DNA from 3 places in the Candidatus Clostridium eludens genome. Region 3 is predicted to be linked to each of the others. Evidence: predicted binding sites of a transcription regulator. Region 3 holds the regulator's gene; each other region holds the start of a gene.
What was found. Region 3 encodes HrcA, which represses chaperone genes, less so after heat shock. Its sites were predicted from a motif close to TGTTAGCACTCNNNNNNNNNGAGTGCTAACA; they were not measured.
Positions count from the first base shown of each region.

Region 1: a site for HrcA is predicted at 4,845-4,875, ahead of htpG (molecular chaperone HtpG). Genes of this name have one in related genera too.
Region 2: a site for HrcA is predicted at 7,261-7,291, ahead of groES (co-chaperone GroES). Genes of this name have one in related genera too.

Region 1 covers NZ_JBJHZX010000022.1:53,169-61,775, reverse strand. Annotated here, with positions in the region: gene amrA (AmmeMemoRadiSam system protein A) at 1-762, shown strand, start outside; gene amrS (AmmeMemoRadiSam system radical SAM enzyme) at 779-1,633, shown strand; gene ACJDU8_RS14920 (D-isomer specific 2-hydroxyacid dehydrogenase family protein) at 1,782-2,762, shown strand; gene ACJDU8_RS14915 (DUF6323 family protein) at 3,021-3,497, shown strand; gene ACJDU8_RS14910 (DUF6179 domain-containing protein) at 3,494-4,807, shown strand; gene htpG (molecular chaperone HtpG) at 5,078-6,952, shown strand; gene ACJDU8_RS14900 (MFS transporter) at 7,182-8,378, shown strand; gene ACJDU8_RS14895 (DMT family transporter) at 8,390-8,607, opposite strand, start outside.
Region 2 covers NZ_JBJHZX010000001.1:140,121-148,727, reverse strand. Annotated here, with positions in the region: gene ACJDU8_RS00635 (electron transfer flavoprotein subunit beta) at 1-436, shown strand, start outside; gene ACJDU8_RS00630 (electron transfer flavoprotein subunit alpha/FixB family protein) at 456-1,460, shown strand; gene ACJDU8_RS00625 (3-hydroxybutyryl-CoA dehydrogenase) at 1,660-2,502, shown strand; gene ACJDU8_RS00620 (sulfide/dihydroorotate dehydrogenase-like FAD/NAD-binding protein) at 2,853-3,746, shown strand; gene gltA (NADPH-dependent glutamate synthase) at 3,746-5,137, shown strand; gene ACJDU8_RS00610 (DNA-3-methyladenine glycosylase family protein) at 5,246-6,154, shown strand; gene ACJDU8_RS00605 (TVP38/TMEM64 family protein) at 6,285-7,004, shown strand; gene groES (co-chaperone GroES) at 7,347-7,631, shown strand; gene groL (chaperonin GroEL) at 7,702-8,607, shown strand, end outside.
Region 3 covers NZ_JBJHZX010000012.1:46,725-55,331, reverse strand. Annotated here, with positions in the region: gene ACJDU8_RS09580 (RsmE family RNA methyltransferase) at 1-586, opposite strand, end outside; gene prmA (50S ribosomal protein L11 methyltransferase) at 631-1,569, opposite strand; gene dnaJ (molecular chaperone DnaJ) at 1,865-3,001, opposite strand; gene dnaK (molecular chaperone DnaK) at 3,164-5,008, opposite strand; gene grpE (nucleotide exchange factor GrpE) at 5,095-5,748, opposite strand; gene hrcA (heat-inducible transcriptional repressor HrcA) at 5,872-6,912, opposite strand; gene hemW (radical SAM family heme chaperone HemW) at 7,103-8,254, opposite strand; partial or broken gene lepA (translation elongation factor 4) at 8,341-8,607, opposite strand, start outside.

The DNA.
Region 1 (8,607 bases), on a different contig from region 3:
GTAGAAGGTATTCTGGGCATGAATGAGGAAACCATAATTAATGCAGGAGAATGCGGAAGATCTTCCACTCTGGTTTTGCTTGGAGCATTAGATGGCCATAAATTTAATGGGGAACTTTTGAGTTATGAAGGATCTTTTGGAGTAGGTTATGGAGTAATGAGATTTGATGTTTTGTCGGGAGATGCTTCGAAATTAGAACATATGGAGTTACTTCGCAGTGCTGACTATGAAAAAAGAAAAAGGGAAAGCAATCCTTATGTAAGGCTTGCAAGAGAAAGTCTTGAGACCTATTTAAATACAGGAAAAGTTCTTAAAAAACTTCCTGAGTATATAACAGATGAAATGAAAAATACTAAAAGGGGAGTATTTGTGTCCTTAAAAAAGTATGGAGACTTAAGAGGGTGTATAGGTACTATATTTCCTACAACAAATAATATAGCAGAAGAAATTATACGTAATGCTATTGAAGCAGGGTTTAATGATCCAAGATTTTATCAAATAGAAAAAGAGGAACTTTTAGATATTATTTTTTCAGTTGATATTTTAACAGAACCTGAATCTTGTTCTAAAAAAGAGTTAGATCCAGAGAAATATGGTGTAATTGTAAGGAAGGGAAGAAAGACAGGACTTTTACTGCCAAACTTAGAAGGTGTGGATACAGTAGAAAAGCAGCTGTCAATTGCTTTAGAAAAGGCAGGTATAAAGCCTCATGAAGAATACAAAATAGAAAAATTTAAGGTGATCAGGTATAAAGACTATTAAAAAGAAGGTTGATATAGTGAAAATAGAAGCTTTGTTTTATGAAAAAATTAAAGATAAAATACATTGTTTTTTATGTCCTCATAATTGCATAATTGAAGATAAATGCTTTGGAAAATGTAATGTAAGAATCAATGAAAATGGAAAGCTTTTCACTATAAATTATGGTGAAATTACCTCTGCGGCACTAGATCCCATAGAAAAAAAGCCGCTGCACTACTTTAAGCCATCCAGCTGCATTCTTTCAATAGGGAGTTTTGGATGTAATTTCACCTGTGATTTTTGTCAGAATTATAATATTTCCCAGTTTATAGCTGAAAGCAAATTTGTGTCTAAAGCAAATTTGGTAGATACTGTAGTGGAGTTGAAAGACAGTATAGGGGTAGCTTTTACTTATAACGAGCCTGCAATTTGGTATGAATATGTATATGACTGTGCCAGACTTTTGAAAGAAACAAATCCTAATTTAGATGTAGTACTTGTTACTAATGGATATATAAGTAATGAACCTCTGGAGAGACTTCTTCCTTATGTAGATGCTATGAATGTTGATTTGAAAAGCTTTAATAAAGAATATTATAAGAACCTTTGTGGGGGGAGTTTAGATCCTGTACTAAAAACCATTGAAAGGGCCGTAAAAGCCTGTCATGTGGAAGTTACCACATTGTTAGTCAGTGGAGAAAATGACAATTTGGAGGAAGTGGAGAAAATTTCAAAATTCTTAAGTTCCATAGATGATAATATTCCACTGCACCTTTCTAGATATTTTCCAAGGTATAAATTTAAAAGTTCTCCTACGGATGTAAAATTTATGAAAAAAGCAGAAGAAGTGGCAGAAAGGTATCTTCATAAAGTGATCTTAGGAAATATATAGTAATGTATCCATATAAATATATATTTGTCCTAAAGTTACCCAGGAGGTATATGATATAATATTATTTAGAAATAGTCACTTTAAAATATAGATAAATTTAGGAATAAAATAATTACTGCAATTGTTTTGAGAAAGGAAGTCGAAAATAATGAAAATACTAGCGTATAGTCATAGAGCTGATGAAACTATATATTTTCAGAAGTTTAGTGAAAAGTATAATATTGAAGTAGTGCTGTGTGATGATGCACCTAATATGGAAAATGCAGATCTGGCAAAAGGATTTCAGTGTGTAAGTATTATTACAACTCCTGTTCCAGCTGAATTAATAAAAAAGTTTCATGAAGTTGGAGTAAAGTTTATATCTACCAGAACTATTGGTTATGATCACATAGATATTAAAAAAGCTAAAGAACTAGATATTCATATAGGAAATGTAACCTATTCACCAAATGGTGTAGCTGATTATACTCTTATGATGATTTTAATGGTAATACGAAAAATGAAATCTATTATAGAATGCAGTAATGTACAAGATTACTCTTTAAAAGGTGTACAAGGCAGGGAATTGAAAAATTTAACCGTAGGGGTTATTGGAACTGGAAAAATTGGACAAACAGTAATTAAATATTTAAGTGGATTTGGGTGTAAAATAATAGCCCATAGTTTACATGAAAAAGAAGAAGCAAAAAAATATGCTGAATATGTTTCATTAGAAGAACTTTTTAAAAATAGTGACATTATTACATTACATATCCCCGCTAAAGAAGATAATTATCACATGATTAATAAAAATTCCATAGAAATGATGAAAGATGATGTATGTATTATTAATACGGCACGAGGGTCTCTTATTAATACTGGTGACTTGATTTGTGGCATTGAACAGAAAAAAATTGGAGGGGCAGCTTTAGATGTCATTGAACATGAATCTAATCTTTATTACAATGATTTGAAAGGTCAGATATTAGACAATAGGGAACTGGCAATTTTAAAATCTTATCCTAATGTAATTATTACACCTCACACAGCTTTTTATACGGATCAATCTGTAAGCGACATGGTGGAAAATTCTATTTTAAGTTGTATTTTATTCATGGAAGGAAAGGAAAACCCTTGGGAAGTTATATAATAGAGTAGAGAAGAGTTCTTAATCTGAAATTTGAGAATTACTTTATAAATAATTAAGACAACAGAAGTGTTGTCTTATAAAATATGTTTAAAAATAAAAAAACAGTAAAATTAACTACTGTGGACTTGAATTTATGTTTAATTATGATATAATGAAACATGTATAAAAATAACATCATACCAAACAACTTAATCATACCATATTCAAAGGTATATGTCAAGTGTTTCGTTCAAATTCTTTTAAAAAGGAGAGATAATTATGAGCATGCCTGAAATATTTCATTCTCTTAGTGATTTTAAAAGATTAAATGCTGTAAATGAGCTTTTAAAATTAAATACCTATTTAAAAAAACAAAATCTTACCCTGACCCTAGAAGATATGAAAGATATTTTAAACACAAGAAATTTCACTTTAAAAGCCCATGGTAGAATTGAACTAGATATCAACTTAACAAAAGATATCATAAAAGAACTCGGAAACTCTCCATATGTAAACCAGCATAATTTAGTTGAAAGTATTAATGATATATATGAAATATTCCATTATATAAAAAATTGTACATCAGATTTTCTGGGGGATGAAGAAATATTTAAAGCTGTAATGTTTTTTTATAATAAGGTCTATAATGGTTCAATAGAACTTTTAAAAGGAAAGGGAATTGAAAAAATTATCAGTAACTTCAAAAATAATAAATATCTTACCAACATAAATGATGAGGAGGATAATGAATTTTGAAGACCTTATCTGAAAATATAAATATAGAAATTTTCTCTATTTTTAAAGAATTAATGATAAAATATACAAGAGGCCAAAGTAGTTCTATAAAAGAAGACAGTGCAGTTAATATTTTAAGTTCAATATACTATTCCATAAATACATTTATAAAAAATTATAAAAATCGCCAAAACTTTTCTTCCTTAATGTCTGAAAAAGGTGTTAGTACAATATACAAAGAAGGTCTTAAAATTCTTGAAAGTTGTGTTGAGGATTGCAGGATATGTTATGAATATATAAAAGAAAATAAGCTTAACATTCCTCTTGAGGTTTATAACGATACAGTAGATGTTGGTCTTTGTGATTTTTTTAACAATTATGATATAATATTTGATGCGCAAGATATACCATGTAGTATGGATTATCCTCTTATTTTTGATGATATGAACATGAAGGGGATTTTTTATATAAAACAATATCTTGAAAAATTAAAAATTGAGACTGAATTTTGTAATCTTTTTACACAGTCATCTATTAGAAAGATACTTAGAAATTATGGCAAAAAATATAGAATAAATATTATAAAATCTCCAATTAATGTGTTTGAAGTACTCCTTCAACAGTCTGTTTTCATAGCTTTATCTAAAAGTAATGAAAAAACTCTTGAAATTTCAGTATGTCATGTTGAAAACATTACAAGAATTCTTTTTCAAAAAAGTGATGATGAACTTATATGTATTATAAATAAAGCCTTTAAGGATGTAATAGAGAAATTTAATATTAAAAATAAAAAACTTGTAGATTATATAGGTAAATGTAGAGAATCATTTACAATAAGGTTTCTAGCGGCGTATGAAAGTGGTAACATTTTAAATATGATTATTATGGGAAATAAAAAATTTGAAAAACACAAAATAGTGTTTAATGAAGGTAAAAAAATGAATGATTACAGGTTTGCCTATATTGTAGATGCTGTAATGAAATGCCCACATATTAAGGATAAACTCAATATTATATGTTCAAATTTACATTCACTTGAAGATTATATAGACCTTCTGGATTCTCAGTGTTTGTTTGGTGATGAATATATAGAAGTATTTAAGGTTTTGGATGATATGTCACTTGCAGTGCTTGGTAAAACAGTATTCTATGATGATTTAAGATGTAATTCCTTTGAATTATCATCTGAAAGGCTACTTAAATGTAAAAATAACATGGAGTCAGAATGGCAGAATTATTATGTTGAGTTTTTATTAGGTTTACAAAAAAATAGAATAGAAAACATAGAAAAAATAATAGTTAAAATTGACATAGATGAAGATTTAATGTAAAAATATATTGACAAAGAAAAAATAATTGCTAAAATAAAGTTAGCACTCAAGTATTAAGAGTGCTAACAAAGAAGAAAAACTTAAATACGTTAAAGTCCTTTTTATATAAGGTTATATAAGAATTATATATGGATATCTATGTAGTAATATAGTATATAGTCAAATATAGTATCAATTACATAGATTTCATGTGATCTACAGGTAGAGTCTATGTTTTAATAAAGGTTTTAACACCTATATACTAGATATATAAAGAAAGGAAATGATAAAATGACTGCAAAACAATTTAAAGCAGAGTCAAAGAGATTACTTGATTTGGTTATTAACTCTATTTATACAAATAAAGAAATATTTTTAAGAGAGCTCATATCCAATGCAAGTGATGCAATTGATAAAAGCTATTATCGTTCACTTGTTGATGAAGATGTCAGTTTTAACAAGGATGATTTCTATATTAGAATTACTGTGGATAAGGAAAAAAGGACACTTACAATTGTTGATACAGGTATAGGCATGACAGAAGAAGAGCTGGAAAATAACCTGGGTACTATTGCAAAGAGTGGTTCTTTTGCATTTAAGAATGAGAATGAATTAAAAGAAGGAGTAGATATTATAGGTCAATTTGGAGTTGGCTTTTATTCTGCTTTCATGGTGTCTGATTTGGTTACGGTAAAAAGCCGTGGTATTAATTCAGATAAGGCATATAAATGGGAATCAAAAGGGGTAGAAGGATATGCTATTGAAGGCTGCCAGAAAGAAGAGGTAGGAACTGAAGTAATATTAAAAATTAAAGAAGATACTGAAGATGAAAAATATGATGAACTTTTAGATGAGTATAAAATAAAATCTTTGATTAAGAAATATTCAGACTTTATAAAATATCCTATTAAGATGCTGGTAAAGAAAAGTAAATTAAAAGAAGGCAGTGACAAGGAATATGAAGATTATTTTGAAGATGAAACCTTAAACAGCATGGTACCAATTTGGAGAAAAAATAAGAATGAATTAAAGGCTGAGGATTATGAACAATTTTACATGGATAAGCATTTTGGCTATGAAAAACCTATTAAAACAATTCATGCCAGTGTAGAAGGGGTAACAAGTTATAACACATTACTCTTCATTCCAGCAAGAACTCCTTATGATTTTTATACAAAGGAATTTCAAAAGGGGCTGGAACTTTATTCAAATGGTGTATTGATAATGGAAAAGTGTGCAGATTTATTACCAGATTATTTTAGTTTTGTGCAGGGACTGGTTGATTCTGCAGATCTTTCTCTTAATATTTCAAGAGAGCTTCTACAGCATGATAGACAACTGAAATTTATTGCTAAAAAAATAAAGGATAAGATTAAAAGTGAACTTTTATTAATGCTTAAAAATGATAGGGAAAAGTACAACGAGTTTTATAAAAACTTTGGTAAACAGCTTAAATATGGTGTTTATTCTGATTTTGGAATGAATAAAGATGTACTTAAGGATTTACTTATGTTTTACTCTTCCACAGAGAAAAAGCTTGTAAGTATTGATGAATATATTTCCCGTATGAAAAATGACCAAAAGTTCATATATTATGCAACAGGTGACAGTGCAGAGAAAATTGATAAATTGCCGCAAACTGAACTGGTTAAAGATAAGGGCTTTGAAATATTGTATTTTACTGATGATGTAGATGAATTTGCTATTAAAATGCTTGTGAATTACAATGAAAAAGAATTTAAATCTGTTTCTAGCAAGGATTTAGGTTTTGAATCTGATGAAAAGGCAAGTGAAAAAGAAACAGAGGAAAATAAAGAATTATTTGATTTTATGAAGGAAACTTTAAAAGATAAAGTGAAGGAAGTCAGAGCATCCAAAAGATTAAAAACACATCCTGTTTGCCTTGCAAGTGATGGAGAGTTGTCTATTGAAATGGAAAAAGTGCTTAATATGATGCCGGAAAGTCAAAATATTAAAGCTGATAAAATTTTAGAAATAAATACAAGTCATGAAATGTTTAATGCTATTAAACAGGCATTTGTAGAGGATAAGGATAAACTAAAACTCCTTTCAAATGTCTTATATAACCAAGCATTGTTAATTGAAGGGCTTTCTGTAGATGATCCTGTGCAGTTTGCAAATGACGTATGTTGTCTGATTAAATAAAATTGAAAAAGGAAGTTAGGAGAAAAGGTGGTTTCTATGCTGTATAGGAATCATCTTTTTTAAGTTATATTGGTAGCTAGGGACATTATTGTATTTCTTATTTCTTTGTGCTACTATAGATGTTATTAATATTTAAATAAATTGCATAAATTTTCAAGTGTCTAATCAAAAGTATTTTAATATCTTTAGGGATAGATTTGTGACTTGTAAGCAAAGGAGAGAGTTAAGAATGAATCGATTCTATGTTAATTTTTTGACTGCAGGACATTTTGCTGCAGATTTCTATCAAGGGGCATTACCTGCAATACTTCCTTTTCTTGTTTCAGATAAACATTTTAGTTATACAGCTGCTGCCTTTTTGATTTTTGCAGCAAATATTAGTTCGTCTATAGTACAACCTTTGTTTGGAATTTGTTCAGATAAAATTTCTGTACCATGGACACTGCCTTTTGGTTTAATAATGGCGGGAGTGGGCTTTGGCATATCAGGAATTATAAATAATTATTGGATCATGGCTGTTTTTATAGCATTAAGTGGTATTGGCATAGCTTCTTTTCATCCAGAGGGAGTGAAACTAGCAAATAATTTTGCTGGAGAAAATAAGGCTACAGGTATTAGTAGGTTTGCCGCAGGTGGAAATATAGGATTTGCAATAAGTCCTATAATAACTACGGAAATTTTGTTATTGTTTGGACTAAAGGGAACAATTATTTTGGCATTGCCTGCTGTAGTTATGTGTATAATGTTTTTATTTCAATTATCAAATTTTACAAAAAATAAGGATAAGATTAATGTTAAGTTAGAGCTAAAGGCGAAAGATAGGGTTGATGAGTGGAAGCCATTTGGTCGTTTAACAGCAACCCTTACTTGTCGTGCTATGATTTTCTTTGGGCTTAATACATTTTTGCCCCTTTACTGGATACATGTATTAAACCAATCTAAACGAGGAGGAAGTATAGCATTATCAACACTGATACTTATAGGAGCAGTGGGAACCCTTATTGCAGGGCGTTTAGCAGATAAATTGGGAAATAAAAAGGTAATAATGGCAGGTTTCCTAGCTCTTATACCTTTGCTATTTATATTTATAAATGTTAGTAGTGTTTTTATATCAACTGTGTTATTAATACCAATAGGTCTTGCACTCTATGCACCATATAGTCCTATGGTAGTATTGGGACAAAAGTATTTGCCAAATCATATGGGATTAGCATCAGGAGTTACTTTAGGACTGGCTGTTACCATGGGGGGAGTGATTTCGCCACTGCTTGGATGGATATCAGATAATTATGGAATTCATGCAGCCATATCCTGCCTGACTATATTACCCATTGCTGCAGTGTTTTTAACTTTAACTTTACCTATGCCAAAAGTTGATTCCGTTGGAAATAACATTAATAAGGAAAAAGCTCTTGGAAAATTATAAAAATGTACAAATCAGCTTTTAGCACTGCCGAAATTAGAAAGTTGAGATAGAAGCATCCCTGACATCATTAAAAAACAGCCCAAATATTCTCTTAATTGTAAGGTTTCGCTTAAAATTATCATACCACCTATGGTAGCAAAAACAGATTCCATGCTAAGTATAATTGCAGCATGGGAAGGTTTGGCGTGTCTTTGGCCCAGTATTTGCAAGGTATATGCTATACCTACGG
Region 2 (8,607 bases), on a different contig from region 3:
AGGAAGACAGGCAATAGATGGAGATACTGCACAGGTTGGACCTCAAATAGCAGAAAAATTAGATATACCTCAGATAACATATGTAGAAAAAGTTGATGCAGACGGAGATACTTTAACAGTTAGAAGAGCTTGGGAAGATGGATATGAAGTAGCAAAAATTAAAACTCCATGTATGTTAACTGCTATAAAAGAATTAAATGAACCAAGATATATGAACATAAAGAACATATTTGAAGTTTTCAAAAAAGAAGTTAAGATATGGAGTGCTGCTGATTTAGAAGTAGAGAAAGATAAACTTGGACTTAATGGTTCTTGCACAAAAGTTAAGAGATCACATACAAAAGAACCAAAGGGTGCAGGAGAAATTGTTAATAAACCAGTAAAAGAAGCAGTAACGTATGCAATTTCAAAATTAAGAGAAAAACACGTTATTTAATATATAGGAGGGGTTTAGAATGAGCATAGCAGATTACAAAGGCGTATGGGTATTTGCTGAACAAAGAGATGGAGAACTACAAAAAGTAGCACTTCAATTAGTTGGAAAAGGAAGAGAATTAGCGGACACTTTAGGAGTAGAATTAACTGCTTTATTACTTGGTAGTGGTGTAGATGAGGCAGCAAAAGAACTTATTGCACATGGAGCAGATAAGGTTTTATATGCAGATAGTCCTCTTTTGAAACACTATACTACAGATGGATATACTAAAGTAATAAATGAGCTTATAGATGAAAGAAAACCAGAAATATTACTTATCGGAGCTACATTTATAGGAAGAGATTTAGGACCAAGAGTTGCAGCTAGAACTGCTACAGGCCTTACAGCAGACTGTACAGGACTTGATATAGATCCTGAATCAAAAAATTTAATGATGACAAGACCAGCTTTTGGTGGAAACTTAATGGCAACTATAGCTTGCGAAAAAACAAGACCACAGATGTCAACAGTAAGACCAGGAGTTTTTGATAAGCTTCCAAGAGATGCTTCAAGAGCTGGAAAAATAGAAAAGGTAGCTGCAAATGTTGCTGCTAGTGACATCAGAATTGACGTAATTGAAGTAGTTAAGTCTGCTAAAGATACAGTAGATATCTCAGAAGCAGATGTAATTATATCAGGTGGAAGAGGACTTGGCGGTCCAGATGGATTCAAAGTTCTTAAAGAGCTTGCAGATTTATTAGGTGGAACTATAGGTGGTTCCCGTGCGACTATAGATGCTGGCTGGATAGATAAGAGTTACCAGGTTGGACAAACAGGAAAAACAGTAAGACCAGGCCTTTATGTTGCATGCGGAATATCAGGTGCAATACAGCATTTAGCAGGTATGCAAGATAGTGGATTTATTGTAGCTGTAAATAAAGATGAAAACGCTCCAATAATGCAAGTAGCAGATCTTGCTATCGTAGGAGATTTATACAAAGTTGTTCCTGAATTAACAGCTCAAGTTAAAGCTTTAAATCTTTAATTGATTTGTAAATTTATATAAACTATATAAATAGTATTTTCTATGTTAAAAACCTCCCTGCAGCATGCATTGTGCTGTAGTGGAGGAAAATATAAATGTATAAATGCTTGTTATTTTAAGCATACTAGTTTTAATTAAATTAGGTGCTTAATATAATTTGAGCACATTAAATTTTAAAGAAGGAGTGACATATATGAGTATTAAAAGTGTAGCAGTTTTAGGTAGTGGAACTATGTCTCGTGGAATTGTGCAGGCTTTTGCAGAAGCAGGGATAGATGTAATTATCCGTGGAAGAACTGAAGGTAGTATTTCAAAAGGTTTGGCAGCAGTAAAAAAATCTTATGACAAAAAAGTATCAAAGGGAAAAATATCCCAAGAAGATGCTGATAAAATAGTTGGAAGAGTAAGTGTAACAACTGAACTTGAAAAATTAGCTGATTGTGATCTTATAATAGAAGCAGCATCTGAAGATATGAATATAAAGAAAGATTATTTTGGGAAATTAGAAGAAATATGCAAACCTGAAACGATCTTTGCTACTAATACTTCTTCATTATCTATAACTGAAGTAGCAACAGCTACAAAGAGACAGGATAAATTTATAGGAATGCATTTCTTTAATCCAGCAAATGTTATGAAATTAGTTGAGATCATAAGAGGCATGGCTACTTCTCAAGAAACTTTTGATATTATAAAAGATCTTTCTGTTAAAGTAGGAAAAACTCCTGTAGAGGTAGCAGAAGCTCCAGGATTTGTTGTAAATAGAATATTAATACCAATGATAAATGAAGGAGCAGGCATTCTTGCAGAAGGAATAGCTTCAGCAGAAGATATTGATACAGCTATGAAATTAGGAGCTAATCATCCAATGGGTCCTCTAGCATTAGGCGATCTTATAGGATTAGATGTATGTCTTGCTATCATGGATGTACTTTATAATGAGACTGGAGATTCAAAATACAGGGCTCATCCATTACTTAGAAAATATGTAAGAGCAGGTTGGTTAGGAAGAAAATCAGGAAAAGGATTCTTTGCTTATTAAAAATTATATGATTTAGTTAAATTTAAATTATAATAATTAAAAAGAATTTTGGGCTAATTAATGATTAGTCTAAAATCTTTTTTTAATTATGTAGTTTTTTGCAGTTATAGCAATAAATGTATCTTTGGGCAAAATTCAGTACATATTTCAAATATAATAATATGCTTGAAAATATGGATGTTATGTAAATATTTTTGCACAAAACTTTTTCACAGTAACTTTCTTATAGTAGTGCAATTATTTTGTTATTATGATATAATACAATAAAGGGCTTATGTTTGAAGTGAAATTTAAGTCTTGGATTTAAACGTTTTATAAGTTTTATTAGTTTTTCAGATGGGGTGAATGGAATGTATAAAATTGTAGACAAACAGGCTCTTGCACCTAATATATATTCAATGGATATAGAGGCGCCAAGGGTAGCTAAGTCCTGTCTTCCAGGACAATTCATTATAGTTATAATAGATGATAAGGGTGAGAGAGTGCCTCTTACTATTTGTGACTATGATGCAGAAAAGGGAACAGTAAAAATAGTGTTTCAGACAATGGGTGCATCAACAAAGCAATTGGCAAAATATGAAGCAGGAGATTATATTAGAGACTTCGTAGGGCCTTTAGGAATGCATTCAGAATTTGTGGACGAGGATCTAGAAGAACTTAAGAAAAAGAATATTATATTTGTAGCGGGTGGAGTAGGAACAGCTCCAGTTTATCCACAGGTGAAATGGTTAAGTCAGCATGGAGTAAAAGCTGATGCTATAGTAGGCTGTAAATCTAAAGCTCATTTACTTTTAGAAGAAGAGATGAAAGCTGTTACAGACAATTTGTATATAGCTACTGATGACGGAAGCTATGGATTTAAAGGATTTGTTTCAGATAAACTTAAAGAACTTCTTGATAACAAAGAAGGAAAGAAGTATGACTGTGTAGTTGCTATAGGACCAATGATTATGATGAAGTTTTTGTGTAAACTTACAAAAGAATATGGAGTAAAAACTATAGTAAGTGTAAATCCAATAATGGTAGATGGAACTGGTATGTGTGGAGCTTGTAGGCTTACAGTAGGTGGAGAAGTAAAATTCGGATGTGTAGATGGACCAGAATTTGATGGACATTTAGTAGATTTTGATGAAGCAATGAGAAGACAAGCTATGTATAAAACAGAAGAAGGAAAAAAGATTCTTCAAGCAGAAGAGGGAGATACCCACCATGCTAAAGGATGTAAGTGCGGAGGTGACAAGTAATGGCTGTAGATAGAATGAAGAGAGTGCCAATAAAAGAGCAAGATCCACAAGTTAGAGCAACTAACTTTCAGGAAGTATGTCTTGGATATACTGAAGAAGAAGCAGTAAATGAGGCATCAAGATGTTTGAATTGTAAGAAACCAGGATGTGTTTCAAAATGTCCTGTTTCAATAAGTATCCCAGAATTTATTGACAAAGTTAAAAATAAAAATTTTGAAGAGGCAGCTAAGGTTATAGCAAAATCCAGTGCACTTCCTGCAGTCTGTGGAAGAGTATGTCCACAGGAAAGTCAATGTGAATCAAAATGTGTGCTTGGAATAAAAGGAGAAGCTGTTGCTATAGGAAAACTTGAAAGATTCGTAGCTGACTGGTCCAGAGAAAATAATGTAGATCTTTCAGATAAAAAACCATCAAATGGTAAAAAGGTAGCAGTTATAGGAAGTGGTCCTTCAGGACTTACTTGTGCAGGAGATTTAGCAAAACTTGGATATGACGTTACTATATTTGAAGCACTTCATGAAGCAGGCGGAGTTTTGGTTTATGGAATTCCAGAATTCAGACTTCCAAAGGATAGTGTAGTAAAACATGAAGTTGAAAATGTAAAAAAATTAGGTGTTAAAATAGAGACAAATGTAATAATAGGAAGAACTATTACGATAGATGAGCTTGTAGAAAATGAAAGCTTTGATGCTGTATTCATAGGTTCTGGTGCAGGACTTCCAATGTTTATGAACATACCAGGAGAAAATTTAAATGGTGTATTGTCAGCTAATGAGTTCTTAACTAGAAGTAATCTTATGAAGGCATTTAAAAATGATTATGCTACACCAATAAAAGTTGGTAAGAAAGTTGCAGTAATAGGTGGAGGAAACGTTGCTATGGACGCAGCTAGAACTGCATTAAGATTGGGATCAGAATCATATATAGTATACAGAAGATCAGCAGAAGAAGTTCCAGCAAGGGCAGAAGAAGTTCATCATGCTAAAGAAGAAGGAGTACAATTCCATCTTTTAACTAACCCTATAGAAATATTAGGTGATGACAAGGGTTGGGTTAAAGGTATGCGTTGTATAAAGATGGAACTTGGAGAACCAGATGCATCAGGCAGAAGAAGACCGGTTCCAATAAAGGGTTCAGAATTTGAGTTAGAGGTAGATACAGTAATAATGTCACTTGGAACATCACCAAATCCATTAATAGCATCTACAACAAAAGGACTTGAAATGAACAAACGTAAGTGTTTAATAGCAGAAGAAGAAACTGGATTGACTACAAGAGAAGGAGTATATGCAGGAGGAGATTCCGTAACTGGAGCTGCTACTGTTATACTTGCTATGGGTGCAGGTAAAAAAGCTGCAAAGGCTATAGATGAATATTTAAGCAAGAAATAATTACTGAAAAGCTGTATTAGGGTAACCTAATACAGCTTTTTAATATTTAGGAGATAATTAATGAACTATAGTGTATAATGATATTAAAAATTTATAAGGAGTAGTTGTATGGACTTTAATTATATAGAAGATTTTGAGCAGGGAATCATAATAAAGGATGTACGAAATTTTGAATTGTCTCATATATTTGATTGCGGTCAATGTTTTAGATGGAATAGGCAAAAAGGCGGAAGCTATATAGGTGTAGCTTTTGGAAAAATTATTGAAGTAGAAAAAAAGGACAATGATATATTGATATATAATACATCCGAAAAAGATTTTAAAGAAATATGGTGTGAGTATTTTGATTTAAACCGTGACTATAGCGAAATAAAGACTATACTAAGCAAAGATCCCATTTTAAAAGAAGCTGTGGAATTTGGCTGTGGAATTAGGCTTTTAAAACAGGATCCTTTTGAATTGGTTGTTTCCTTTATAATATCAGCTAATAATAGAATTCCTATGATAAAAAGGACTATAGAAAATATAAGCAAAAAATGGGGAGAAGCTTTGGAGTTTAAAGGTAAAGTTTACTATGGCTTTCCTAAATTAGACAAATTAAAAGAAGCTACATTGGAAGAGCTTGAATCCTGTGGAACAGGTTTTAGAGGTAAGTATATTAAGGACACTGTATCAAAAATTTATGATAATGGCACAGAGGGTAAAGAAAGTTATGATAGATTGTATGATATTAGTTGGATTAAGATGCAGCAAGATGAAATTTGCCATAAAGAACTACAAAAATTTATGGGGATAGGTCCTAAAGTGGCGGATTGTATTATGCTTTTTTCTATGCAAAAATATTCTGCTTTTCCTGTAGATGTGTGGGTTAAAAGGGCTATGAATTACTTTTATCTGGCACCGGATGTATCTTTAAAGGGCATAAGAGATTTTGGAATAAAAAAATTCGGCAAGTTATCAGGCTTTGCCCAACAGTATTTATTTTATCATGCAAGGGAAAATAATATAAAAGTTTAATAAAATAAAGTAAATATTTCAAATAACTATTCCATATTAGGTTAAAATATATATAGCAGTTTTTAGAGTATAGGATAGTGAATTAATCATAGTTAATATTAAAATATAAAATTGTTAAGAGGATAGTTATATGTTGAAACATATTAAGAAAAATTTAAAAGAGTATAAATTTTATGGACTGTTGCTAATTGTATTTACTGTTTTTATTATTTCAGCTTATGAATATTATAGTAAGTATATATGTTTGTTTACAGAACCTCATAAGATAAAAAATATAGTAATGTCTTATGGCAAATATGGTGTGATTGTATTTGTATTTATTCAAGTTTTACAGGTTGTTGCTTTTTTTATACCTGGAGAGATTGTTCAAATTGCAGGAGGCTATATATATGGAGTATTTGGAGGAAGTGTTGTATCTATTCTAGGTATAACTTTAGGTAATTTAATTGCCTATGGTGTATCTAGAATTTATGGAAGGCCTCTTGTAAATAAAATAATATCTTATAAGAATTTAAAGTTTTTTCAAACAATATTGGATTTGGGTAGTGTGAATTTTATAGTATTTATATTGTATTTAATTCCTGGAATACCTAAAGATATTTTAGCTTACATATGTGGTATATCTAGAATAAAATTCAAAAATTTTGTATTTTATTCTACATTGGGAAGATTACCTGGAATAATTATTTCTGTCTATTTTGGTTCAAAAATATATTCGGGAGATAAAATAATAATTATAAGCATAGCCTTAGTAAGCATATTTTTGTTTATTGTAGGAATTTTCAAAGGAGAAAAAATACTAGTGAAGATCTTAAAAGATAAGAATTCACAAAGCAATGAACAACTTTAGTTCAGTGGTGTAGGTGCTTTATGTAATGGCTATACTTTGGATTTATAATATGTTAAATCAAAGTAAATTATAATAATTTTGTATATATAAATTTAATAGGAAAATACTAATAATGTATATTATATATGAAATTATTAGCAATAAGGTGAAATAAGGACATAATTAAAGTATATGCTGTATTTTTTACCATAAATAGTTCAATAAGTGTGAAATTTAAATTTGAAAATATAAAGGCTATTCATTATTATAATAATTGTATTAGCACTCATGGTTGATGAGTGCTAACAATAAAGTGAAAAATAATTTAAAATAAATTAAAAGTATTTTTAAGGAGGGGTTTAGATGAAAATTAGACCACTTGGAGACAGAGTTGTAATTAAAAAAATTGAAGCTGAGGAAACTACCAAAAGTGGTATTGTTTTACCGGGAAGTGCTAAAGAGAAACCACAAGAAGCAGAAATTGTGGCAGTAGGACCTGGTGGAGTAGTAGATGGCAAAGAAATTAAAATGGAAGTTAAAGTAGGAGACAGAGTATTATTCTCTAAATATGCCGGAAATGAAGTTAAAATAGATGGTGTGGAGTACACTATTTTAAGACAGGATGACATACTTGCTATAGTTGAATAATTAGTTAAAGAATGTAATTTAAAAAAGAAATAAGTATTTTATATAACAGAAGTTGTAAGGAGGTTTTTTTATGGCAAAGAGTATTCTATTTAGCGAAGATGCTAGAAGAAAAATGCAAGAAGGTGTAGATAAATTAGCAAATACAGTGAAGGTTACCCTAGGACCTAAGGGAAGGAATGTAGTGCTTGATAAGAAATTTGGTTCACCGCTCATCACAAACGATGGAGTTACAATAGCAAAGGAAATAGAATTGGAAGATCCATATGAAAATATGGGAGCTCAACTTGTAAAGGAAGTTGCTACAAAGACCAACGATGTAGCCGGGGACGGAACAACTACAGCTACATTACTTGCTCAAGCTATAATAAGAGAAGGATTAAAAAATGTTACAGCTGGAGCAAATCCTATGCTTATAAGACAGGGTATAAAATTAGCAGTAGATAAAGCTGTAGAGGAAATAAAGAAAGTTTCAAGAACTGTAAAGGGCAAAGAAGATATAGCAAGAATTGCAGCTATATCAGCTTCTGATGAAGAAATAGGTGAGTTAATAGCTGATGCTATGGAAAAAGTAGGTAATGAAGGAGTTATAACTGTTGAAGAGTCAAAAACTATGGGAACCGAGTTAGATGTAGTTGAAGGTATGGAATTTGACAGGGGTTATTTAAGTGCATATATGGTGACTGATACAGAAAAGATGGAAGCTTTATTAGATGATCCTTATATTTTAATCACAGATAAAAAAATAGCTACTATTCAAGATATACTTCCATTGTTAGAGAAAATGGTACAACAAGGAAGAAAATTACTTATAATAGCTGAAGATGTTGAAGGAGAAGCCCTTACGACTTTAGTTGTTAATAAATTAAGAGGAACATTTACTTGTGTGGCAGTAAAAGCACCGGGTTTTGGTGATAGAAGAAAGGAAATGCTCCAGGACATAGCAATACTTACTAATGGTAAGGTAATATCAGAGGAG
Region 3 (8,607 bases):
CAGCTATTTTTCTTATAGAATCTCTATCTTTTATAGAACTTATCATTTTTTTCATTCCAATACATTTTTCCATCTCATAGGGAACTACAATTAAGTCCATACTGCATAAATACTGTAAAAGCTCTTCAAAATGAATAGGAGTATTCACACAAGGTATTATACTTCTCTTACATTGTTTAGAAGATTCCCTTGCAATTTTATTCCATCTATCTACTTTTTTAAATTCTTTAAAATCACCTTTTACTATTACTCTGTTAGTAATAATAGGAGTTACTTCTAAAACTCCAAGTTCAGTAACCTTTTGCACAATTAAATCCATTTTGCTAGACTTAGGTAATCCTTGGAACAAATATACCTTAACACTACTTTCATTATATAATTCAAGTTCCTCTACAATATTTACTGTAACTTTTTCTTTGTCTATTTTTTCTATTATTGCCAAAAATTCTTTTCCGTTGCAGTTATTTATATTTACTTTATCCCCCACCTGTAATCTAAGTACTTTATGTATGTGCCTTACGTCATCACCTGTAATATAAGCTTTACGAAAGCTTATATCCTTTTCAGATACAAAAAATTTATTCATATTATATCACCCTTTTTATCCGCCTAAATAAGTTCTTCTAAGATTTACTTGATAGTTGACACTATACATACCCATTCCCCATCTTGGTTTATTTCCTTTATTTCAAATCCACTGTACTGCAATTTTTCAATTACATCTTCTTTTCTGTCTAGTATTATGCCCGAGGATATAAAAACTCCTCCTGAAACTAAAAAGTTTTTAACTTCTTCAGTTAAAGATATTATCACATCTGCAATTATATTTATAACTACAATATCCGCCTTTCCATGAACTCCCCCCATAAGATTTCCATGGGTTACTTTTATATTCTTTATATCATTATACCCTACATTTTTTAAAGCGGATTCTACGGCTACAGGATCTAAATCTACGGCACTTACCTGTTTTGCCCCAAGTTTTGCCGCAGTTATAGCAAGTATACCGGAACCTGTACCTATGTCAAATACATTTGATTCAATTTTAACATACTTTTCTAATGCCTTTATACACATTTTTGTAGTTTCATGAGTGCCGGTACCAAAGGCCATGCCTGGATCAATTTCCACCACTATATCCTCTTTTTTACTTTTGTATTCTTCCCATATAGGTTTTATTACTACTCTTTCTCCTACTCTATAAGGTTTATAGTATTTTTTCCAATTATTTTCCCAATCTTGTTCATTTACTTTGCCTACTACAATTAGCCCTTTGCCTTTGTTTATTCCGAAGTTTTCTAGTTCATTTATGCTGTCTTTTATATATCTTAGATAAGTATTAAGTCTTTCACTTTCCCTATAATATGCCCTAATTACCGCTCCATTTTTTATTTTTAGTAAACTTTCATCAAAATAATCCCAATCTCCTGGATGCTTTTTCTTAAATTCTATATCCTTAGTATCTTCTATGGATATGCCTTCAACTTCTGTATTGTATAATATTCCAGAAACCGCCTCTACAGCCTCACTGGTTGTGACAATAGATACTTCTATCCATTCCTTGCTCATAGATTTCCTCCTCTATAAAGTGATTCTTAGGTTCAGGTGGAGTTTGCTATAGAGAAATACTTATCTCCGTCTGAACCTTAGAAGAACTTATCCAGGCGCGTAGCAGTGCTTAACTCCCACTTTGATAGAAAAGCAAAGAACCAAAATTTTTAATTTTGTGTGAATCGCTTTCACAGAGTGCGATGGGAGTATTAGCTAATTGCCGCGTTCGGATAAAAATCAATATACTGACAGCCTTTGATTTTACAACTGTCAGTATATTGATAGACCTACTTAGTTATTATATTCAAAAATTTTATTTAAAACCATTTTTAAATTTATCTATAATTGACTTTTTTTCAGCATCTTTTGGATGAATTTCTCCACTAGCTTCCATAAACATCACAATGGCTTCTTTTTGCTTTTCATTTAAATTCTTAGGTACGTCTACAACTATATTTACATATTGGTCTCCTCTACCTCTTCCGTCAACTTTAGGAACACCTTTTCCTTTTAATCTAAATATAGTTCCTGGCTGGGTTCCTGGCGGAACTTCATACTTTACATCTCCATCTATAGATGGAACCTTCAAATTAGTTCCAAGTGCTGCTTTTCCGAAACTAATGTGAGCATCTAAGTAAATATCAAATCCCTTTCTTTTAAATTTATCATGGGGAGAAACCCGTAGATTTATATAAAGATCTCCAGGAGGTCCTCCGTGTTTACCATGTTCCCCTTGTCCTCTTATAGGTATTATATTACCAGTATCCACTCCTGCTGGAACTTTCACTTTTATTTTTCTATGCTTTCTTACTGTTCCTCTACCCTTACACTCCGGACATGGATTTTTTATTATGGTACCTTTGCCTCCGCATTTGTCACAGGTAGTCATGGTAACAAAACTTCCAAGTGGGGTACTTCTCTGCTGCCTAACCTGTCCTGTACCGCCGCACTTATCACAGGTATGAGCGTGACTTCCCCGTTTTGCACCTGTGCCACTGCAAGCTTCACAATTCTCATTTCTAGTTACAGGTATTTCTTTCTCTACACCAAAAACTGCTTCCTCAAAAGTCAAACTTAGAGTATATTCAAGATCTGAACCTCTTTCTGGTCCATTTCTCCTTTTCCCGGAAGAAAATCCTCCTCCAAAAAAAGAATCGAATATATCTCCAAACCCCCCCAAATCTGAAAAGTCAAATCCTCCAAAACCTCCCTGAAATCCTCCACCATTAAAATCAGTAGTACCAAACTGATCATATTGAGCCTTTTTCTGAGGATCTGTAAGTACTTGATAAGCTTCATTTATCTCTTTAAATTTCTCTTCTGCACTCTTGTCATTTGGATTCCTGTCCGGGTGGTATTTTAATGCTAATTTTCTGAAAGCCTTTTTTATATCCTGATCACTTGCCCCTTTTTCCAGTCCAAGTATTTCATAATAATCCTTTTTCGCCATTTTCGTATTTTTCACCACCTAAAATAAAAGTATTAATGCAAATTTCCAAGGCCTTTGATTATAAAATTACAATTTTCTACTTAAATTAAGGGAAGAGCTAGAAACTCATCCCTTAACTATTACTATTATACACATCTATTATATAATCGTGAAGAGAAAATATTATTTATCATCATCTACTTTATAATCCGCATCAACTACATTGTCATCTTTATTATCGTTACTTCCAGGTGCTCCTTGAGCACCTGCTCCTGCCTCCGGTCCGGCCTGAGCATTTTGACTGTATATCTTAGATGTAATTCCATAGAAAGTTTGAGTCAAATCTTCAGTAGACTTTTTAATTGTCTCTAAATCATCCCCATCCTTTACTTTTTTAACAGCTTCAACCTTTTCTTCTACAGCTTTTTTATCCTCAGCTGAGATTTTATCTCCTAAATCCTTTAAGGTCTTTTCTGTCTGATACACTATTTGATCTGCATTATTTTTTATTTCTATGGACTCTTTCCTCTTTTTATCTTGTTCCCCAAACTTTTCTGCCTCTTTTACAGCCTTATCTATTTCATCATTACTCAAGTTAGTAGATGCTGTAATAGTAATATTTGCCTCTTTTCCGGTTCCCTTATCTTTAGCTGATACATTTACTATACCATTTGCATCTATATCAAATGTAACTTCAATTTGTGGAATTCCTCTTGGCGCTGGAGCTATACCAGAAAGAGTAAATCTTCCAAGTGTCTTATCATCAGCAGCCATCTGTCTTTCACCTTGAACTACATGAATTTCAACGGAAGTCTGACCATCTGCTGCAGTTGAAAATACCTGGCTCTTCTTAGTTGGTATTGTAGTATTTCTTTCAATTAATGGAGTAGCAACTCCCCCTAAGGTTTCAATTCCAAGAGTAAGTGGAGTAACATCAAGAAGTAATATGTCTTTTACATCTCCTGTCAAAACTCCTGCCTGTATAGCTGCTCCCATTGCTACACATTCATCAGGATTAACTCCTTTGGATGGTTCTTTACCTGTAAAATTCTTAACTGCCTCCTGAACAGCTGGTATTCTCGTAGATCCGCCTACCAGTATAATCTTATTTATATCATTTATTGTAAGTCCTGCATCATCTAATGCTTTCTTCATAGGATCTATTGTCCTGTCAACCAAATCCTGTGTAAGTTCATTAAATTTAGCCCTTGTTAAATTCATATCTATATGTTTTGGTCCAGTAGCATCTGCTGTAATAAATGGCAAGTTTATATTGGTTTGAGTTGAAGATGATAACTCAATCTTAGCCTTTTCAGCGGCCTCTTTTAATCTTTGGAGTGCCATTTTGTCATTTTTCAAATCTATTCCATTGTCAGCTTTAAAAGTATCTGCTATATAATCTATTACTTTCTTATCGAAATCATCTCCACCTAAACGAGTATCTCCATTTGTAGCTTTAACTTCAAATACACCATCTCCAAGTTCTAGTATAGATACATCGAAAGTACCTCCCCCTAGGTCGTATACAAATATCTTCTGATTAGTATCCATTTTATCCATTCCATAGGCAAGAGAAGCTGCTGTTGGTTCATTTATTATTCTAAGCACTTCAAGACCTGCAATTTTTCCCGCATCTTTAGTAGCCTGTCTCTGACTATCATTAAAATATGCCGGTACAGTGATAACTGCCTGTGTAACAGTCTCTCCTAAATAAGCTTCCGCATCTGCTTTTATTTTTTGAAGTACCATTGCTGATATCTCTTGTGGTGTATATTGTTTTCCATCTATATCAACTTTATGATTTGTTCCCATTTCCCTCTTTATTGAAATTATTGTCTTATCAGGATTTGTTATTGACTGTCTTTTTGCAACCTGACCTACCAATCTATCTCCATTAGCCTGAAAAGACACTACAGAAGGAGTTGTCCTTGCACCTTCTGAATTTGCTATTACTACCGGGTCTCCACCTTCCATAACCGCAACACAAGAATTTGTTGTTCCTAAATCAATACCTATTACTTTTGACATGTTAACTTACCTCCTAAATTTAACTCAGTTGAGATTTATCTTGTATACATCTTGTTTACACAAATTTAACTTGATATGTTAAAAACTTAATTTGCTACTTTAACCATACTATACCTTATTATTTTATCTTCCCTTTTATATCCTTTTTGAAACACTTCTACTATAGAATTTTTATCGTATTTGTCATCTTCTACATGCATAACTGCATTGTGAATATTAGGATCAAATTGTCCTTCTGTTGAAATTTCCTCAACATTTAATTTCTCAAGTCCGGTATTAAACTGCCTAATTGTCATTTCTACACCTTTTTTCAAGTCTTCCATATCTCCTTCTACCTGCATTGCCCTCTCTAGATTATCTAGTACAGGCAACATTTCCTTTAATATATCTTTACAGACTTCAGAATAAATGGCTTCTTTTTCTTTAGCTGTTCTTTTTCTGAAATTATCATATTCAGCTGCTGTTCTTGAAAGTCGTTCCTGTAAAGTCTTAAATTCATTGTGTATTTTTTCATTTTCAGCCTTTAACTTAAGATTTTCACTTTTTAATTCTGCTTCTAAATCCAGTTCTACAATTTTACTTTCATCTATTTCTTCCCCATCTATTTTTTCTTCATCCACTACTTCTTCCTGCTGAATATTCTCATCATTATTTAAATTATCACTACCATCACAGCAGCCATTCTCTTCTCCCTGCCCTGCACCACCTTCAGGTTTTTCTTTAAAATTTACTGTATTCATATCCTCTTCCTTTAACATTTAGACATTTCCTCCAATCTAATATTTTATCACCACTTACACAAACTTATGTTAGGCAGTCTAAAACCATATTGGAAAACAAAAGCCCACTTACCTTTAATTTTTCTATTTTTCTTCTGAATAAGTATGACTTAATATATAATTCATTTCCCTCACTACATTTTCTAATATTGATATAACTTTTGAATAAGGTATTCTTGTAGGTCCTATTACACCAATTTCTCCTATAGGTCTTTTATTCAAACTATAAACTGCAGATACTACACTGCAATTCTCTGCACCCTCTATATAATTTTCTTCTCCTATTTTTACTGAAATACTTGACTCACTATTTAATAACCCACTTACCTTATCTTTGTTATCCAACATAGACAAAAATCCTCTTGCTTTTTCTATATCCTTGTATTCTGGATAGTTAAATATATTGGTAGCTCCCTGCATATATATTTGTGAATTGTCAACACTGTTTAGACTATCATATAAAGCAGAAATTATATGATTAAATATATCCTCATAGCCATTTAAATCTATTCTTAGTTCATTTATAACTTTTAGATTTATCTGCTCGGCACTTAGATTTTTTAATCTAGCATTTAATATATTGCTTAATTTAGCAAGCACCTCATCTGAAATAGCCTTACCTACCTTTATCAAATTGTTTTTTATAATTCCACTGTCTATTATAATTACTAACAATATACTTTTATTCGATTCAATATTTATTAGTTGTACATGTTTTATATACCCTTTTCTTATGGATGGTGCTTTTACTATGGAAGTAAGTCTTGTTAACTGGGATAAAAGATTAATAGCCTGCTTTATTATTTTGTCAACTTCAAACAATGCGGCATCTATTATCTGACTTTTTATTATATAAAGTTCTTCTGGACTTAAATTTGGTATTGGCATTAATTCATCCACATATAACCTATATCCTTTATTTGAAGGTATTCTCCCTGAAGAACTATGAAGTTGCTCTAAATATCCCATTTCTTCTAAATCTGACATTTCATTTCTTATAGTAGCTGAACTTACACCTAAATTGTACTTTTTAGCTATGGTTCTGGATCCCACAGGTTCTGCTGTATTTATATAATCATTTACTATTGCCTGAAGTATTCTTATTTTTCTCTCGTCTATTTCCATAATATCACCTCTTTATTAGCACTCGTTACTACTGAGTGCTAATTACCATGATTAAAAAATATCACTCATAATTTTTTTTGTCAACATCATATAAATTATATTATTTAAGCAAATAGTTGAGTTTACCAAGTTTAAAATTAATTTCATAATTGTTTCTCATGTTTTCTTAGAATATCTAACATAATTGGTATCATGTTAATATAAATTCACACATTACACTGTTAGATACCTCTATGCCTCTCTTATTTAAATATAGCCTACTATCCTCTAGTATTAGTATTTTGTTATGTACATACTTGTTTATCACATCTCCATATACAGAATAAATATTTCTATTAAATCTGTTATTGAAATCAATTATAGAAATTCCATTTGTCTTTCTAAGTCCCATAAACATAAACTCTTCCATATCATCACAAACAGAATTTTTATGTTTATCTAATTTTAAAACCTCTCCTTTAATACCTTCTTGGATATATTGTTCTATACTTTCTGTGTTTCTATACCTATATCCACATACATAGGAATGTGCTGCCGCACCACATCCTATATATTCATTTAAATTCCAGTATGCTAAATTATGTCTGCATCTCCTGTCCTTCTTGCAAAAGTTAGATATTTCATATTGTTCATATCCTTTTTCTGAAAGAAATTCTAATGTAAAATCATACATTTGTCTCTCTTCTTTTTCAGAAGGCAGATTTAATTTATTTTCTTTATATAGATTATAAAAAGGTGTACCTTTTTCTATACTAAGACTATAACAGGATATGTGTTCAGGTGAAATTTGAACTATATTTTTCAAACAATTTTTCCAATGTTCTAAAGTTTGTTCAGGAAGCCCAAACATAAGATCTATATTTATATTGGAAAATCCTAAATTTCTTGCCATTTCATATCCTTCTAAGAAATCATCTAAAGTATGAATTCTTCCTAAATTTTCAAGCATACTGTTTTGCCATGCCTGAAGACCTATACTTAATCTATTGACCCCCATGTTTTTGAAAAATCTAAGCTTTTCTTCTGTAAATGTACCTGGATTTCCTTCTACTGTAAATTCCAAATTCTCGGTTTTATTTAAATTTTCTATAGAATTATATATATTATACCATGCTTTCAACGATAAATAGGTGGGAGTTCCCCCACCTATAAATATGGTATTTACTTTCCTATTTCCTACAGCTTCTATGTCTTTAGCCAGTATTTCTGAATAATCAACCATAAGTTTTTCTTTTCCACTATAAGAAGGAAAGTCACAATAAAAACACTTTTTCTTACAAAATGGTATATGTATATACAAAGATAGAGGTTTGTTATTATTTACTTTTTTGTTACCATACATAAAATATCCTCCGGATTATGTATCATAAATCCATATAAATTACCTTTAAAAATATTATCTCCTTTATTTTTAAACAAATATATTAATCAATCTTCAGTTTTAAGTATAGCCATAAACGCCTCCTGTGGAATTTCCACTGATCCTACCTGTCTCATTCTCTTTTTTCCCTCTTTTTGTTTTTCAAGGAGTTTTTTCTTTCTTGTTATATCTCCTCCGTAACATTTTGCAAGGACATCCTTTCTCATGGCTTTAACTGTTTCTCTGGCTATAATTTTTCCCCCAACAGCAGCCTGTATAGGTATTTCAAAAAGCTGCCTTGGAATTATTCCTTTCAACTTTTCAGCTATACCTCT